Regions from separate parts of the Streptomyces sp. NPDC041796 genome, predicted to be linked through region 1. Evidence: predicted binding sites of a transcription regulator. Region 1 holds the regulator's gene; each other region holds the start of a gene.
What was found. Region 1 encodes HrcA, which represses chaperone genes, less so after heat shock. Its sites were predicted from a motif close to TTNGCACTCNGNNNNNCNGAGTGCNAA; they were not measured.
Positions count from the first base shown of each region.

Region 2: the regulator HrcA is predicted to act here: its motif matches at 2,258-2,284, upstream of groES (co-chaperone GroES).
Region 3: the regulator HrcA is predicted to act here: its motif matches at 1,494-1,520, upstream of groL (chaperonin GroEL).

Region 1 covers NZ_JBVJAH010000005.1:448,775-453,853, reverse strand. Annotated here, with positions in the region: gene dnaJ (molecular chaperone DnaJ) at 1-812, opposite strand, end outside; gene hrcA (heat-inducible transcriptional repressor HrcA) at 813-1,829, opposite strand; gene ACZ6C1_RS12830 (MBL fold metallo-hydrolase) at 1,997-2,719, shown strand; gene ACZ6C1_RS12825 (DUF3097 domain-containing protein) at 2,730-3,530, shown strand; gene hemW (radical SAM family heme chaperone HemW) at 3,661-4,893, opposite strand; gene ACZ6C1_RS12815 (SpoIIE family protein phosphatase) at 4,909-5,079, opposite strand, start outside.
Region 2 covers NZ_JBVJAH010000020.1:64,358-69,436, reverse strand. Annotated here, with positions in the region: gene ACZ6C1_RS31160 (class I SAM-dependent methyltransferase) at 1-1,164, opposite strand, end outside; gene ACZ6C1_RS31155 (polysaccharide deacetylase family protein) at 1,256-2,191, shown strand; gene groES (co-chaperone GroES) at 2,431-2,739, shown strand; gene groL (chaperonin GroEL) at 2,858-4,486, shown strand; gene ACZ6C1_RS31140 (hydroxyacid dehydrogenase) at 4,594-5,079, opposite strand, start outside.
Region 3 covers NZ_JBVJAH010000015.1:89,001-94,079, forward strand. Annotated here, with positions in the region: gene thrC (threonine synthase) at 1-437, shown strand, start outside; gene ACZ6C1_RS27635 (ubiquitin-like small modifier protein 1) at 478-756, shown strand; gene ACZ6C1_RS27640 (cold-shock protein) at 1,166-1,372, shown strand; gene groL (chaperonin GroEL) at 1,683-3,305, shown strand; gene ACZ6C1_RS27650 (SRPBCC family protein) at 3,396-3,842, shown strand; gene ACZ6C1_RS27655 (DUF397 domain-containing protein) at 3,865-4,050, opposite strand; gene ACZ6C1_RS27660 (helix-turn-helix domain-containing protein) at 4,031-4,873, opposite strand; gene ACZ6C1_RS27665 (hypothetical protein) at 4,989-5,079, shown strand, end outside.

The DNA of each region.
Region 1 (5,079 bases):
ACCGTGCAGTGCAGGTCGTCGCCGCGCCGCTGGAAGACCGGGTGCGGCAGCTCGTGGATCTCGACGTACAGGTCACCGGCCGGACCGCCGCCGGGGCCGACCTCGCCCTCGCCGGCCAGCTGGATGCGGGTGCCGTTGTCGACACCGGCCGGGATCTTGACCGTGAGCGTACGACGGGACCGGACACGGCCGTCGCCCGCGCACTCGGGGCACGGGGTCGGGACGACCGTGCCGAAGCCCTGGCACTGCGGGCAGGGGCGGGAGGTCATGACCTGGCCCAGGAAGGACCGCGTGACCTGGGAGACCTCGCCACGGCCGCGGCACATGTCACACGTCTGCGCCGACGTGCCGGGCGCGGCGCCCTCACCGGAGCAGGTGGTGCAGACGACGGCCGTGTCGACCTGGATGTCCTTGGTCGTGCCGAAGGCCGCCTCGTTGAGGTCGATCTCCAGCCGGATCATCGCGTCCTGGCCGCGCCGTGTACGTGACCGGGGGCCGCGCTGGGACGCCGTACCGAAGAAGGCGTCCATGATGTCCGAGAAGTTGCCGAAGCCACCCGCGCCGAAGCCGCCCGCGCCCGCACCGCCGCCGGAGGCGGACAGCGGGTCGCCGCCGAGGTCGTAGACCTGCTTCTTCTGCGGGTCCGACAACACCTCGTAGGCGGCGTTGATCTCCTTGAACCGCTCCTGCGTCTTCGGATCGGGGTTGACGTCCGGGTGCAGCTCGCGGGCGAGCCTCCGGAACGCCTTCTTGATCTCGTCCTGGGACGCGTCGCGGCGTACGCCGAGTACGGCGTAGTAGTCCGTGGCCACTTACGACTCCGCCAGGATCTGTCCGACGTAACGTGCCACTGCGCGTACCGCTCCCATCGTTCCGGGGTAGTCCATGCGGGTCGGTCCGACCACGCCGAGTTTGGCGACTGCCTCGTCGCCCGAACCGTAGCCGACCGCGACGACGGACGTGGAGTTGAGGCCCTCGTGGGCGTTCTCGTGCCCGATACGTACGGTCATGGCCGAGTCCTTGGCCTCGCCGAGCAGCTTCAGGAGCACCACCTGCTCCTCCAGCGCCTCCAGCACCGGCCGGATCGTCAGCGGGAAGTCGTGCCCGAAGCGGGTGAGATTGGCGGTGCCGCCGATCATCAGCCGCTCCTCGGTCTCCTCCACCAGCGTCTCCAGCAGGGTGGCGAGGACCGTGGAGACGGTCCCCCGGTCCTCCGCCTCGAAGGACTCGGGGAGGTCCTGCACCAGCTGGGGTACGTCCGTGAAGCGCCGGCCCACGACGCGGCTGTTCAGCCGCGCCCGCAGGTCGGCCACGGACGTCTCGCCGAACGGCGCGGGGCAGTCGACCATGCGCTGCTCCACACGGCCCGTGTCGGTGATCAGGACGAGCATCAGCCGGGCGGGGGCCAGCGACAGCAGCTCCACATGACGCACGGTGGAGCGCGTCAGGGACGGGTACTGCACCACCGCGACCTGCCGGGTCAGCTGCGCGAGCAGCCGTACCGTACGGCCGACGACGTCGTCCAGGTCGACGGCACCGTCCAGGAAGTTCTGGATGGCGCGCCGCTCCGGCGACGACAGCGGCTTGACGCCGGCGAGCTTGTCCACGAAGAGGCGATAGCCCTTGTCGGTGGGGATGCGGCCCGCGCTGGTGTGGGGCTGGGCGATGAAGCCCTCCTCCTCCAGCACCGCCATGTCGTTGCGCACGGTGGCGGGCGAGACGCCGAGGTTGTGACGCTCCGTGAGGGCCTTGGAACCGACGGGTTCCTCGGTGCCCACGTAGTCCTGGACGATGGCGCGCAGCACCTCGAGTCTGCGTTCGCTGAGCATCGCGCGCACCTCCAGCTGGCTGTGGTTCCTTCTGCGTCGCTGGCACTCACCTTGCCCGAGTGCCAACCTTCCCCCGGCAAGTGTACGGCTCCGGGGTACGGCCCTAGCAAGAGCGGCCGACCACGCTACCGCGCGACTGCGCTGGTGGTTGCGGATAGCGTCGCGGTATGGACGTCAGTTGGGAAGAGTTCGGCTGGGAGCGTCTCGCCGACGGCGTGGGCCGCAAGAGGCTGCCGGTGTGGGACGCGACGACCGCGTTGGTGGTCGGCGAGGACGGCGCTCTGCTGTACGACACGGGCGCGACGCTCCGTGAGGGCGCCGGGATCCGCGCGCAGGCGCAGGCGCTGATGGGCGGCCGGAGAGTGACGCATATCGCATTGAGCCACCCCCATTTCGATCATGTCCTCGGCACGGCGGCGTTCTCGGGGACGGAGGTGTACGGGGCGGTCGGCATCGACGCCGTGCTGACCAAGGACCCGGACGCGCTGCGCGGCGACGCCGTACGGCACGGGGTGGCCGAGAAGGACGCCGTGGAGGCGACGGACGTCCTGGTGGCGCCGCACCACCTGGTGTCCGGCGAGTGGACGCTCGAGCTGGGCGGGCGGCAGGTGCTGCTGGCGAATGTGGGGCCGGGTCACAGCGGCCACGACCTGGCCGTCCTCGTGCCGGGCGACCGGGAGGTCGTGCTGTGCGGTGACCTGGTGGAGGAGTCGGGTGACCCGCAGGCCGGGCCGGACGCCATCCCCTCACGCTGGCCGGCCGCCCTGGACCGGCTGCTGGAGCTGGGCGGCGAGGACGCCGTGTACGTGCCGGGGCACGGGGCCGTCGTGGACGCCGCTTTCGTACGCGCCCAACGCGATGAGCTGGCCCGGCGGTTCAGGGTGTCGTAGCGTCTGGCGGATGCGCGCTTACGACCCTGACCTGACGCCTTCCTGGAAGCGTTCGGCCCCGGTGCCGGAGGTACCCGCCGACCCGGACCTGGTGGTCGAGGAGGTGAGCACCGGCTTCTGCGGGGCGGTGATCGGCTGCGAGGCGGGGACGGTCACCCTGGAGGACCGGTTCGGCAAGCACCGGGTGTTCCCGCTGACGCCCCGGGGCTTCCTGCTGGAGGGCCGTACGGTGACGCTGGTACGCCCGTCTGCGGGGCCTTCCCGCCCGTCGCGCACCGCCTCGGGCTCCCTCGCCGTCCCGGGTGCACGCGCGCGTGTCGCCCGTGCGGGGCGCATCTACGTGGAGGGCCGGCACGACGCGGAGCTCGTGGAACGGGTGTGGGGCGACGACCTGCGCATCGAGGGCGTGGTCGTCGAGTACCTGGAGGGCGTCGACGACCTCCCGGCCGTCGTCCGGGACTTCGGCCCCGGCCCGGACGCCCGGCTCGGGGTCCTGGTGGACCACTTGGTCCCCGGCTCCAAGGAGTCCCGCATCGCGGCGTCGGTCACGGACGCCCACACCTTGGTGGTGGGGCATCCGTACATCGACATCTGGGAGGCCGTGAAGCCCTCGTCCGTGGGCATCCGGGCGTGGCCCTCGGTCCCGCACGGCCAGGACTGGAAGACGGGCGTGTGCCGGGCCCTGGGCTGGCCGGAGAACACGGGCGCCGCCTGGCAGCACATCCTCTCGAAGGTCCACTCCTACAAGGACCTGGAGCCGGAGCTGCTGGGCCGGGTGGAGGAGCTGATCGACTTCGTGACGGCGCCCTAGGCGCTGCCCGGTGCGGGGCGGGGCCTGGCGGGCGGGGCGGGCCCGGCGGGCGGCGCCTGGCGGGCGTGGCCTGGCGGGCGGGGCCTGGCGGGCGGGGCCTGCGGGCGACGCCTGGCGGGCGGGGCCCGGGTCAGTCCACCAGGTCCCGCACCACCGCGTCGGCCAGCAGCCGTCCCCGCAGGGTGAGCACGGCCCGCCCGTCGGCGTAAGGACCGGCGTCCAGGAGCCCGTCCCTTACCGCCCGCTCGGCGGCAGCCAGGCCCGCGGGCTTGAGCAGCGCCAGCTCGCACCCCTCCCGGAGCCGCAGCTCCAGCAGGACCCGCTCCACCCGCCGGTCCTCCTCCGACAGGACCTCGCGCCCCGCCCCCGGCGACCGCCCCTCCGCCAGCGCGGCGGCGTAGGCGCCCGGGTGCTTGACGTTCCACCACCGCACACCCCCCACGTGGCTGTGCGCGCCGGGCCCCGCGCCCCACCAGTCGGCGCCGCGCCAGTACAGCTCGTTGTGCAGGCACCGCCCCGCCTCCGAGGTGGCCCAGTTGGACACCTCGTACCAGGAGAAGCCCGCCCCGGAGAGCACGTCCTCCGCGATCAGGTACCGGTCCGCGTGGACGTCGTCGTCCGTCATCGGCACCTCACCGCGCCGGATGCGCCGGGCGAGCTGCGTGCCCTCCTCGACGATCAGCGCGTACGCCGAGACGTGGTCCGGTCCTGCGCCGATCGCCGCGTCGAGCGAGGCCCGCCAGTCGTCGTCGCTCTCCCCCGGCGTGCCGTAGATCAGGTCCAGGTTGACGTGTTCGAAGCCCGCCGCGCGCGCCTCCGCGACGCAACGCTCCGGCCGCCCGGGGGTGTGCGTACGGTCGAGCACCTTCAGGACGTGCTGCCGGGCGCTCTGCATGCCGAAGGAGATCCGGTTGAAGCCCCCCTCGCGCAGCTCCGCGAGGTACGCCGGGTCGACCGACTCCGGATTCGCCTCCGTCGTGATCTCGGCGTCGTCCGCGAGCCCGAACTCGTCACGGACGGCGCCCAGCATCGCCACCAGGTCGGCGGCGGCGAGGAGGGTGGGCGTACCGCCGCCGACGAAGACGGTGCGCACCGGGCGGCGGTCGTCGCCGAGCACCTTCCGCGCCAGGCGCACCTCGTCCGTGAGCGTCGCGGCGTAGTTGTCGCGGGAGGCGAGGACGCCGCCGGAACCGCGCAGCTCGGTGGCGGTGTAGGTGTTGAAGTCGCAGTAGCCGCAGCGGGTCGCGCAGTACGGCACGTGCAGATAGAACCCGAGCGGCCGCTCACCGGCCCCGAGCAGCGCGGACGCGGGAAGTGCGCCGTCCTCGGGCATGGGCTCACCATCGGGCAGTACGGAAGGCATACCGCCCATTGTCCGTCACCGCGGCACCTGCCGGGCCTGGAGCACCAGCAGCGCGAGATCGTCGCGCACGGGCGTCTCGCCGAACGTGTGGACCGCCCGCCGGATCCGGTCGGCGACCTCCCGCGCCGGGAGCCCGGCGCAGCCGGCGAGGGCCTCGGCCAGCCCGTCGCCGTCGTCGAACATCCG
Region 2 (5,079 bases), on a different contig from region 1:
CCCGATCAGCATGGTCGGAGCCCCCGCCACCCGGGTGAGGAAGACCGTGGCCGCGTGCGGTCCCTTCGGCTTGAGCTTGCGGCGCAGCTCCTCCGGCTCGACCGCCGAGCCGCGCTTCTTCACCGTCAGGGTGCCGACTTCCCGTTCGCGCAGCAGGGCCTTGAGCTTCTTCAGGTTGAAGGGAAGCTCGTCGGTGATCTCGTAGGCGGTGGCGTACGGGGTGGGGCGCAGCGTGTCCGCCGTGATGTACGCGATCGTCTCGTCGAGCAGGCCGCCGCCGAGGTCCTCGGCGGCCTCCGCGACCAGGTGTGCGCGGATGACGGCGCCGTCCGGCTCGTACAGGAACCGGCCGACGGGGCGCACCGGTGGGTCCGGCAGGCCCCGCCCGGTGAGGGTGTGCCCGCCGGGCAGGAGGGTTGCGGTGACCGTGCCGGGACGGGTGCCGAACCACAGCACCGCCTCCTTCACGTCGCCGCCGTCCGAGACCCATTCGGCCTCCGCCTCCGGCGGGACCGTCTCGTGCGGGATGCCCGGGGCGATCTTCAGCGCCGCGTGCGGGGCCTTGCGGGCCGCGTCGACGGCCCAGGACAGGGGCGGGGAGTACGCCTCCGGGTCGAAGATCCGGCCGCCTCCCCGGCCGCCGCGGCGGGCCGGGTCGACGAAGACGGCGTCGTACGGGGAGGTGTCGACCTCCGTGACGTCGGCGCACCGCACCTCGATCAGGTCGGCCAGGCCCAGCGCGGCGGCGTTCGCGCGCGCGGCCTCGGCCGTCAGCGGGTCGCGGTCGACGGCGAGGACCCGGATGCCGGCGCGGGCCAGCGCGATCGCGTCGCCGCCGATCCCGCTGCACAGGTCGGCGACGCCGCGTACGCCGAGGCGGGCGAAGGCGGCCGCGCGGTGTTCGGCGACCGTCCTGCGGGTGGACTGTTCGACGCCGCCGGGCGTGAAGTACATGCGGTGCGCGTCCTGCTCGCCGAACTTCGCCACCGCCCGCTGCCGCAGCCGCGCCTGTGCGATCGCCGCCGTGACCAGGTCGGCCGGGTGTTCGCGGCGCAGCCGGGAGGCGATCGCCAGTTCCTGGGAGGGCGTGTAGTCGCGCAGGGCGGTGAGCAGGGCCTGGCCCTCGTCGGTGAGGAGCGCGGAGAAGGCGGCGAGATCGGTCACCCGGCCCATTGTGGGCCAGGCGGGGGATGGTGCGCGTCAGGCGGCGGTGTCGGCCGGTGGCCGGGGCGGTGCGCTGACAGGATGCGGCGCCATGCAGCTAGTACGACAAAAAGGTCAAAGGGTAAGTAAGCGTGCACGGGTCCTGCTCGCCGCACTGCTGACGGCGGCGCTCGGATCCGCCTGTGCGGCGGAAACCGGTGCCGGGACGGGCGGCGGCGAGGCCGAGCCCGCCGCCGGGCAGCAGGCCCAGCAGCGGCCGGACGCGGCCGGCGCCCTCACCGCGTACGTGGAGAAGGTCAGGCGCGCCCAGGCCGCCCGCGCCCTCGCCGCCAGGAAGTGGGGCCTGAGGGCCACACCCCTGGCCGCACCCCCGCCCCCGGCGGCCGCCGACAAGCCGCACCTCACCTTCCGCAAGGGCTTCGGGGTCGGCGACCCCACCCTGCCGCCGGTCTTCACCACCGTGCCGACCACGGAACGGATCGTGTTCCTGACGATCGACGACGGCGCCGAGAAGGACCCCGAACTGCTGCGGATGATGGACGAACTGGACATCCCCTACAGCGCCTTCCTCAGCGACTACCTGGTCAAGGAGGACTACGGCTACTTCAAGCGCATGCAGGACCGGGGCGTGGCCCTGCACAACCACACCCTGAACCACCGCTACATGCCCGCCCTTTCGTACGCGGAGCAGAAGCGCGAGATCTGCGGACAGCAGGACACCATCGAGCGGCGGTACGGCAAACGGCCGTCACTCTTCCGCCCGCCCTACGGCAACTACAACGCCGACACCTTGCGTGCCGCCCGGTCGTGCGGCGTCAAAGCCGTGCCCCTGTGGGCGGCCGAAGCCTTCCCCGACCACATGGAGTGGCGCGAATGGGACCGGGACCTCCACCCGGGAGACATCATCCTCACCCATTTCCGGGGGCGCGGGGATTGGAACGGCACCATGCCGGACATGATCCGGCAGGTGATGGGCGTCGTCACGGCCAAGGGGTACGCGGTGGCCAGGCTGGAGGACTACGTCTGAGCCCCCCGCCCGCCGCCGCGCGCCACGCCGCCGGACGGCCGGTGTACGCCACGACCGGGCGGTGAATTGGCACTCCGCTTGACCGAGTGCTAATCGCGGTCATAGTCTCGGCTCTGGCACTCCCCACTGGAGAGTGCCAACACAGCGACGGGCAGGTCCGGCACCCGCGACGACGGATCCACCTGGTCGCCACCTCAGACAGTTAACCCCGTGAGATCTCCGAAGGGGGAGGTCGGATCGTGACGACCACCAGCTCCAAGGTTGCCATCAAGCCGCTCGAGGACCGCATCGTGGTCCAGCCGCTCGACGCCGAGCAGACCACCGCCTCTGGCCTGGTCATCCCGGACACCGCCAAGGAGAAGCCCCAGGAGGGCGTCGTCCTGGCCGTTGGCCCGGGCCGCTTCGAGAACGGCGAGCGCCTGCCGCTCGACGTCAAGACCGGCGACATCGTGCTGTACAGCAAGTACGGCGGCACCGAGGTGAAGTACAGCGGCGAGGAGTACCTCGTCCTCTCGGCTCGCGACGTGCTCGCGATCGTCGAGAAGTAATTCACCTGAGCAAGATTTGCTTTTGAGCTGCGCCCCTGGCCCCCGCTGATGACACATTGCCGGGCGGCGAGGGGCGCGGTTCGTCAACCAGAGTTTTCGAGAGGGCTGAATCGCTCCCATGGCGAAGATCCTGAAGTTCGACGAGGACGCCCGTCGCGCCCTTGAGCGCGGCGTCAACAAGCTTGCCGACACGGTCAAGGTGACGATCGGCCCCAAGGGCCGCAACGTCGTCATCGACAAGAAGTTCGGCGCGCCGACCATCACCAACGACGGTGTCACGATCGCCCGCGAGGTCGAGATCGAGGACCCGTACGAGAACCTCGGCGCCCAGCTGGTGAAGGAGGTGGCGACCAAGACCAACGACATCGCGGGTGACGGCACCACCACCGCCACCGTCCTGGCCCAGGCGCTGGTCCGCGAGGGCCTGCGCAACGTCGCCGCGGGTGCCTCCCCGGCCGCCCTGAAGAAGGGCATCGACGCCGCGGTCAAGGCCGTCTCCGACGAGCTGCTCGCCTCGGCCCGCCCGATCGACGACAAGGCCGACATCGCCGCCGTGGCCGCGCTCTCCGCGCAGGACCAGCAGGTCGGCGAGCTCATCGCCGAGGCGATGGACAAGGTCGGCAAGGACGGTGTCATCACCGTCGAGGAGTCCAACACCTTCGGCCTGGAGCTCGACTTCACCGAGGGCATGGCCTTCGACAAGGGCTACCTGTCCCCGTACATGGTCACCGACCAGGAGCGTATGGAGGCCGTCCTCGACGACCCGTACATCCTGATCCACCAGGGCAAGATCTCCGCGATCACCGACCTGCTCCCGCTGCTGGAGAAGGTCATCCAGGCCGGCTCCTCCAAGCCGCTGCTGATCATCGCCGAGGACGTCGAGGGCGAGGCCCTGTCGACCCTGGTCGTCAACAAGATCCGCGGCACGTTCAACGCCGTCGCGGTCAAGGCCCCCGGCTTCGGCGACCGCCGCAAGGCGATGCTCGGCGACATGGCCGCCCTCACCGGCGCCACCGTCATCGCCGAGGAGGTCGGCCTCAAGCTCGACCAGGCCGGTCTGGACGTGCTGGGCACCGCCCGCCGCGTCACCGTCACCAAGGACGACACCACGATCGTCGACGGCGGCGGCAAGTCCGAGGACGTCACCGGCCGTGTCGCGCAGATCAAGGCCGAGATCGAGACCACGGACTCCGACTGGGACCGCGAGAAGCTCCAGGAGCGCCTCGCGAAGCTGGCCGGCGGCGTGTGCGTGATCAAGGTCGGCGCCGCCACCGAGGTGGAGCTGAAGGAGAAGAAGCACCGCCTGGAGGACGCCATCTCCGCGACCCGCGCCGCGGTCGAGGAGGGCATCGTCTCCGGTGGTGGCTCCGCGCTCGTCCACGCCGTCAAGGTGCTGGACGGCAACCTCGGAAAGGACGGCGACGAGGCCACCGGTGTCGCGGTCGTCCGCCGCGCCGCCGTCGAGCCGCTGCGCTGGATCGCCGAGAACGCGGGCCTCGAGGGCTACGTCATCACCTCCAAGGTCTCCGAGCTCGACAAGGGCCAGGGCTTCAACGCCGCCACCGGCGAGTACGGCGACCTGATCAAGGCCGGCGTGATCGACCCGGTCAAGGTCACCCGCTCGGCCCTGGAGAACGCCGCCTCCATCGCCTCCCTGCTGCTCACGACCGAGACCCTGGTCGTCGAGAAGAAGGAAGAGGAGCCGGCGGACGCGGGCCACGGCCACGGTCACGGCCACTCCCACTGACGTCCTGACGTCTTCCGACGCCTGACGCCACTTGAGGGTTTCGAGGCCCGGTGCCCCCGTCGCGGGGGCACCGGGCCTCGGTGTTTCCGGCTGCCCTTCACACGGCTCTACGCCGAGCGGCCCAAGTCCGAGGGCCGCACCGGATCCTGGAACGGCGTGCCCTTCGCGTACCGCTCCAGTTCGTCCAGCGCCTGGTCCGCCATGCGGTGCAGCTCGTTGCCGAGCGAGCCCGCGATGTGCGGGGTGAGCAGCACGTTGGGGAGGGTGTAGAGAGGGGAGTCGGGCGGCGGGAGTTCGGGGTCGGTGACGTCGAGTACGGCGCTGAGGCGGCCCGTGGTGAGGTGCGGGAGCAGGGCGGTCCCGTCGACGAGCGAGCCACGTGCGGTGTTGATGAGCGTCGCCCCGTCCGGCATCAGGGCCAGCTGTGCGGCGCCGATCAGGTGGTACGTGGACGGCAGTTGGGGGGCGTGGACGGAGACGATGTCGGCGCGGGCGCACAGCTCGTCCAGCGCGGCCGGGGCGACGCCGAGCGCGGCGGCCTCGTCGGGGGAGACGTACGGGTCGTGGAGCAGCACCTGTACGTCGAAGGGGCG
Region 3 (5,079 bases), on a different contig from region 1:
AGATCTTCGGCGCCCAGGCGGAGGGCTGCTCCCCGGTGTCGACGGCCTTCAAGGCCGGTCACGACGTCGTACGGCCCCAGAAGCCGAACACCATCGCCAAGTCGCTGGCCATCGGCAACCCGGCCGACGGCCCGTACGTCCTGGACATCGCACGCCGGACCGGTGGAGTGGTGGAGGACGTCGACGACGAGCAGATCGTCGACGCGATCAAGCTGCTGGCGCGTACGGAGGGCATCTTCGCCGAGACGGCGGGTGGCGTGACCGTGGGCGTGACGAGGAAGCTGATCGAGGCGGGTGTGCTGGACCCGTCGCTGACCACGGTCGTGCTCAACACGGGCGACGGCCTGAAGACCCTGGACGCGGTCGCGCCGACCACCGGCCCGAGCGCGACGATCCGCCCGAGCCTGGACGCGTTCCGCGACGCCGGCCTGGCCTGACCCGTAGTACTGAGCCTGTACTGAAAGGCAGCAACACGACATGAGCGTCAACGTCCGCATCCCCACCATCCTCCGGACCTACACGGGCGGCAAGGCCGAGGTCACGGCGGAGGGCGCGACCCTGTCCGAGGTCATCGAGTCGCTGGAGAAGGACCACCCGGGCATCGCCGCCCGTGTCCTGGACGACCAGGGCAAGCTCCGCCGCTTCGTGAACGTGTACGTCAACGACGACGACGTGCGCTTCGAGGACGGCCTGGCGACCGCGACCCCGGACGGCGCGGGCGTGTCGATCATCCCGGCCGTCGCCGGCGGCTGCTGACCCACACAGCGTGACGGACATTGCCCCCTCCGCGAGAGAAGCGGAGGGGGCAATTCTGCATGGTTGAGCGCGGTAGAGTTGGGGAAGTCCCCGCCGCTGCCTGTGCCGCACGCATATGAGAGATTGCGCGGCTGCGACAAGATGCAGTCAATGTACCCCCGTGAATTGCGCCATTTGGGCGCTTTGCCGGGCCCGACTTGCCCGGGATTCTGGCCCATTCGGCCACATTTTCCGTTCACCCATGCTCGGATTTCTCGTCCGATTGACCTGTTGCAGACGGCAGTTGGGCAGATACATTCAGCGGCGGTCGACGCGTTCCGGCGCACGCCCGCACCTGTCAGCGGGTGAGGTCTGACCCGGGTCCGCGAAGTGCGGTCCTGTGCAAGGGCCAGTAATAGGGGAGTTAGGCATGGCTCAGGGCACCGTCAAGTGGTTCAACGCGGAGAAGGGGTACGGCTTCATCGCGGTCGACGGTGGTGCGGATGTTTTCGTCCACTACAGCGCGATCCAGATGGACGGCTACCGCACCCTTGAAGAAGGTCAGCGAGTCGAGTTCGAGATCTCGCAGGGCCAGAAGGGTCCGCAGGCGGACATGGTCAAGCTCGCCGCCGGCTGAGAGCCGCGTCGCGATCGACCGACCATCGACTGTCGACACCGCAAGTGACGAGGGGCTCGCGTTCCAGGGGACGCGAGCCCCTCGCGCGTGTCCGGACAACGCCCCGGATCTGCGGGAGGCGCTTGCACTCGCATGGGTCGAGTGCTAATCATTGGCGTTAGCACTCTGAAGGTGAGAGTGACAACGAAGGACCGGGTCGGTGAGGTCCGCAGGCCGGTGGGGCAAGGAACCACTTCAGGCAGGCAGGCCGTCCGTCGCGGGCGCCAGCGCGGTCCGGAGCATCCACCCCAGTCCGGGAGGACCACTTCACATGGCCAAGATCATCGCGTTCGACGAGGAGGCACGGCGCGGCCTCGAGCGCGGCATGAACCAGCTCGCCGACGCCGTCAAGGTGACCCTGGGCCCCAAGGGTCGCAACGTCGTCCTCGAGAAGAAGTGGGGCGCCCCCACGATCACCAACGATGGTGTTTCCATCGCCAAGGAGATCGAGCTCGAGGACCCGTACGAGAAGATCGGCGCCGAGCTGGTCAAGGAAGTCGCCAAGAAGACGGACGACGTCGCCGGTGACGGTACGACCACCGCGACCGTTCTCGCCCAGGCGCTCGTCCGCGAGGGTCTGCGCAACGTCGCCGCCGGCGCCAACCCGATGGCCCTGAAGCGCGGCATCGAGACCGCCGTCGAGGCCGTCTCCGGTGCGCTGCTCGAGCAGGCGAAGGATGTCGAGACCAAGGAGCAGATCGCTTCCACGGCCTCCATCTCCGCCGCCGACACCCAGATCGGTGAGCTCATCGCCGAGGCCATGGACAAGGTCGGCAAGGAAGGCGTCATCACCGTCGAGGAGTCCCAGACCTTCGGTCTGGAGCTGGAGCTCACCGAGGGTATGCGCTTCGACAAGGGCTACATCTCGGCGTACTTCGCCACCGACATGGAGCGTATGGAGGCGTCGCTCGACGACCCGTACATCCTGATCGTCAACTCGAAGATCTCCTCGGTGAAGGACCTCCTTCCGCTGCTGGAGAAGGTCATGCAGTCCGGCAAGCCGCTGCTGATCATCGCCGAGGACGTCGAGGGCGAGGCCCTGTCGACCCTGGTCGTCAACAAGATCCGCGGCACCTTCAAGTCCGTCGCCGTCAAGGCCCCGGGCTTCGGCGACCGCCGCAAGGCCATGCTGAACGACATCGCCATCCTCACCGGTGGCCAGGTCATCTCCGAGGAGGTCGGCCTCAAGCTCGAGAACGCCGGCCTGGACCTGCTGGGCCGCGCCCGCAAGGTCGTCATCACCAAGGACGAGACCACCATCGTCGACGGTGCCGGTGACAGCGACCAGGTCGCGGGTCGCGTCAACCAGATCCGTGCCGAGATCGAGAACTCCGACTCGGACTACGACCGCGAGAAGCTCCAGGAGCGCCTGGCGAAGCTGGCCGGCGGCGTGGCCGTCATCAAGGCCGGTGCCGCCACCGAGGTCGAGCTCAAGGAGCGCAAGCACCGCATCGAGGACGCGGTGCGCAACGCCAAGGCCGCCGTCGAGGAGGGCATCGTCGCCGGTGGTGGCGTGGCCCTGCTCCAGGCGTCCAGCGTCTTCGAGAAGCTGGAGCTCGAGGGTGACGAGGCGACCGGCGCCAACGCCGTCCGCCTGGCCCTGGAGGCCCCGCTGAAGCAGATCGCCGTCAACGGTGGTCTCGAGGGTGGCGTCATCGTCGAGAAGGTGCGCAACCTGCCCGTCGGCCACGGCCTGAACGCCGCTACCGGCGAGTACGTCGACATGATCGCCGAGGGCATCATCGACCCCGCCAAGGTGACCCGTTCCGCTCTGCAGAACGCGGCCTCCATCGCGGCGCTGTTCCTCACCACCGAGGCCGTCATCGCCGACAAGCCGGAGAAGGCCGCGGCCGGTGCTCCGGGCGGCATGCCGGGCGGTGACATGGACTTCTGATCCTCGCGGATCGGACACAGTCCTTTCGTTCCGAGGGCGGTACCCCTTCTCCCAGGGGGGTGCCGCCCTCGGGCGTTCTACGCTGGTGTCATGGCCGTCGACGTCCTGACCGAGACCGTGATCGACGCCCCGTGCGACCTCGTCGCCGCGTACGCCGCCGACCCGTCCAACGCGCCCGAGTGGTACGTGAACATCGTGTCGGTGGAGTGGGAGACCGAATCAGAGGTCCGGGCCGGCGCCAGGGCCGCCTTCGTCGCCCGCTTCCTGGGCCGGCGGCTCGTCTACACCTACGAGATCGTCGACCATGAGCCCGGGCGGCGGCTGGTCATGCGGGCCGACCAGGGGTCGTTCCCCATGGAGACCACGTACACCTGGGAGCCCTACGGCGTCGAGGGCGACCGGACGCGTATGACGCTCCGGAACCGGGGCGGAGGCGGCAGCCGTATCCTCGCCGCCGCGATACGCCGCGCCAACCGCAAGGACCTCGCGATGCTGCGGCACCTGCTGGAGACGCGCTACGGCCCCGGAGCCGCCTGAGCCCCGGGGCCGCGGTGGCGCTCTATCGCTTGAGATCCGCCACGAACGCGGACCAGGCGGCGGCCCGGAACACGAGCTGCGGGCCGGTGGGGTTCTTGGAGTCACGGACGGGGATGGCGTTCGGGTGGCCATCGGCGACTTCGAGACAGTTGCCGCCGCTCGCGTCGCTGTAGGTTGACTTGCGCCACTCAGTGATCTCGATCTTCATGGGCGTAATCCTCCGCCACTGATGCGATCAGGGCCAGGGATTCTTGGGGTGACAGTGCGCTGGCCCCGAGCAGATCGTAGGACAGTTCGTAGTGTTTGACCGTGCCCGGGTCGTCGTGCAACTGCCCTGAGCCCAGGCTTTCGAGGTAGGCCAGCGGGGGCGCGTCGTCGAAGGCCATCAGTTTGAGTGCGCCTGCCAGGGCCATGTGCGCGCCTGCCTTGAACGGGATGACCTGCACGATCACCCGGTGCGCGCGGCCCAACTCCGAGATGTGGTGCAGCGCCTCGGCCATCACCGCCGGCCCCCCGACCTCTCGGCGGAGGACCGCCTCGTCCAGGACCGTCCAGAACAGTGGCCTGGTTGGATCGTCGAGGATGTGCGTGCGAGCGAGTCGCGCCTCGACCAGTTCGTCGATGACGTCGTCCGAAGCGGTGGGGCGCCCGCCACGAAATACGGCTCGCGCGTACCGCTCCGTCTGCAGCACGCCCGGAATCAGCAGCGGGGCGTACTCCTTGATCGATGCGGCGACCGCTTCCGCTTCCGCCGCTTCCGCGAAGTGATCGGGATACCGCGACCTGTTGGCGGCCTTGCAGTTCCGCTGGAAGAACCCGTTCGTGCCCAGTATGTCGTCGATCTGTGCCGCGAACTCCGGCTGCATCCGTCGTGTACCGGCCTCCAGTTGGCCGATGAACGAGCCGCTGACGAAGAGCTTCTCGCCCAGTTTCTCCTGGCTGAAGCCCGCATTGTCGCGGGCGTGGCGCAGCTCGGCGCCGAGTAGTGCCCTGGGTGAGGAGGACGGGTCGAGATCCTTCGGACCGGGCATGTGTCAACTCCCGTTAGCACAGATGGGGTTGTTGGGCCGCCTTTGTGTTCAGACTAGCCGCGAATCGACCACGCTGTGTACAGAACCCGAACACTCAGCGTGGAGGTGCCTGGTCATGGGGATGCGATCGGTGGAGCAAGTGGTGGACCAGCTCCGGGACGAACTCGGCAAGGTGGGCGTCACCCTGCCGTCCCTGCGGGTCGACC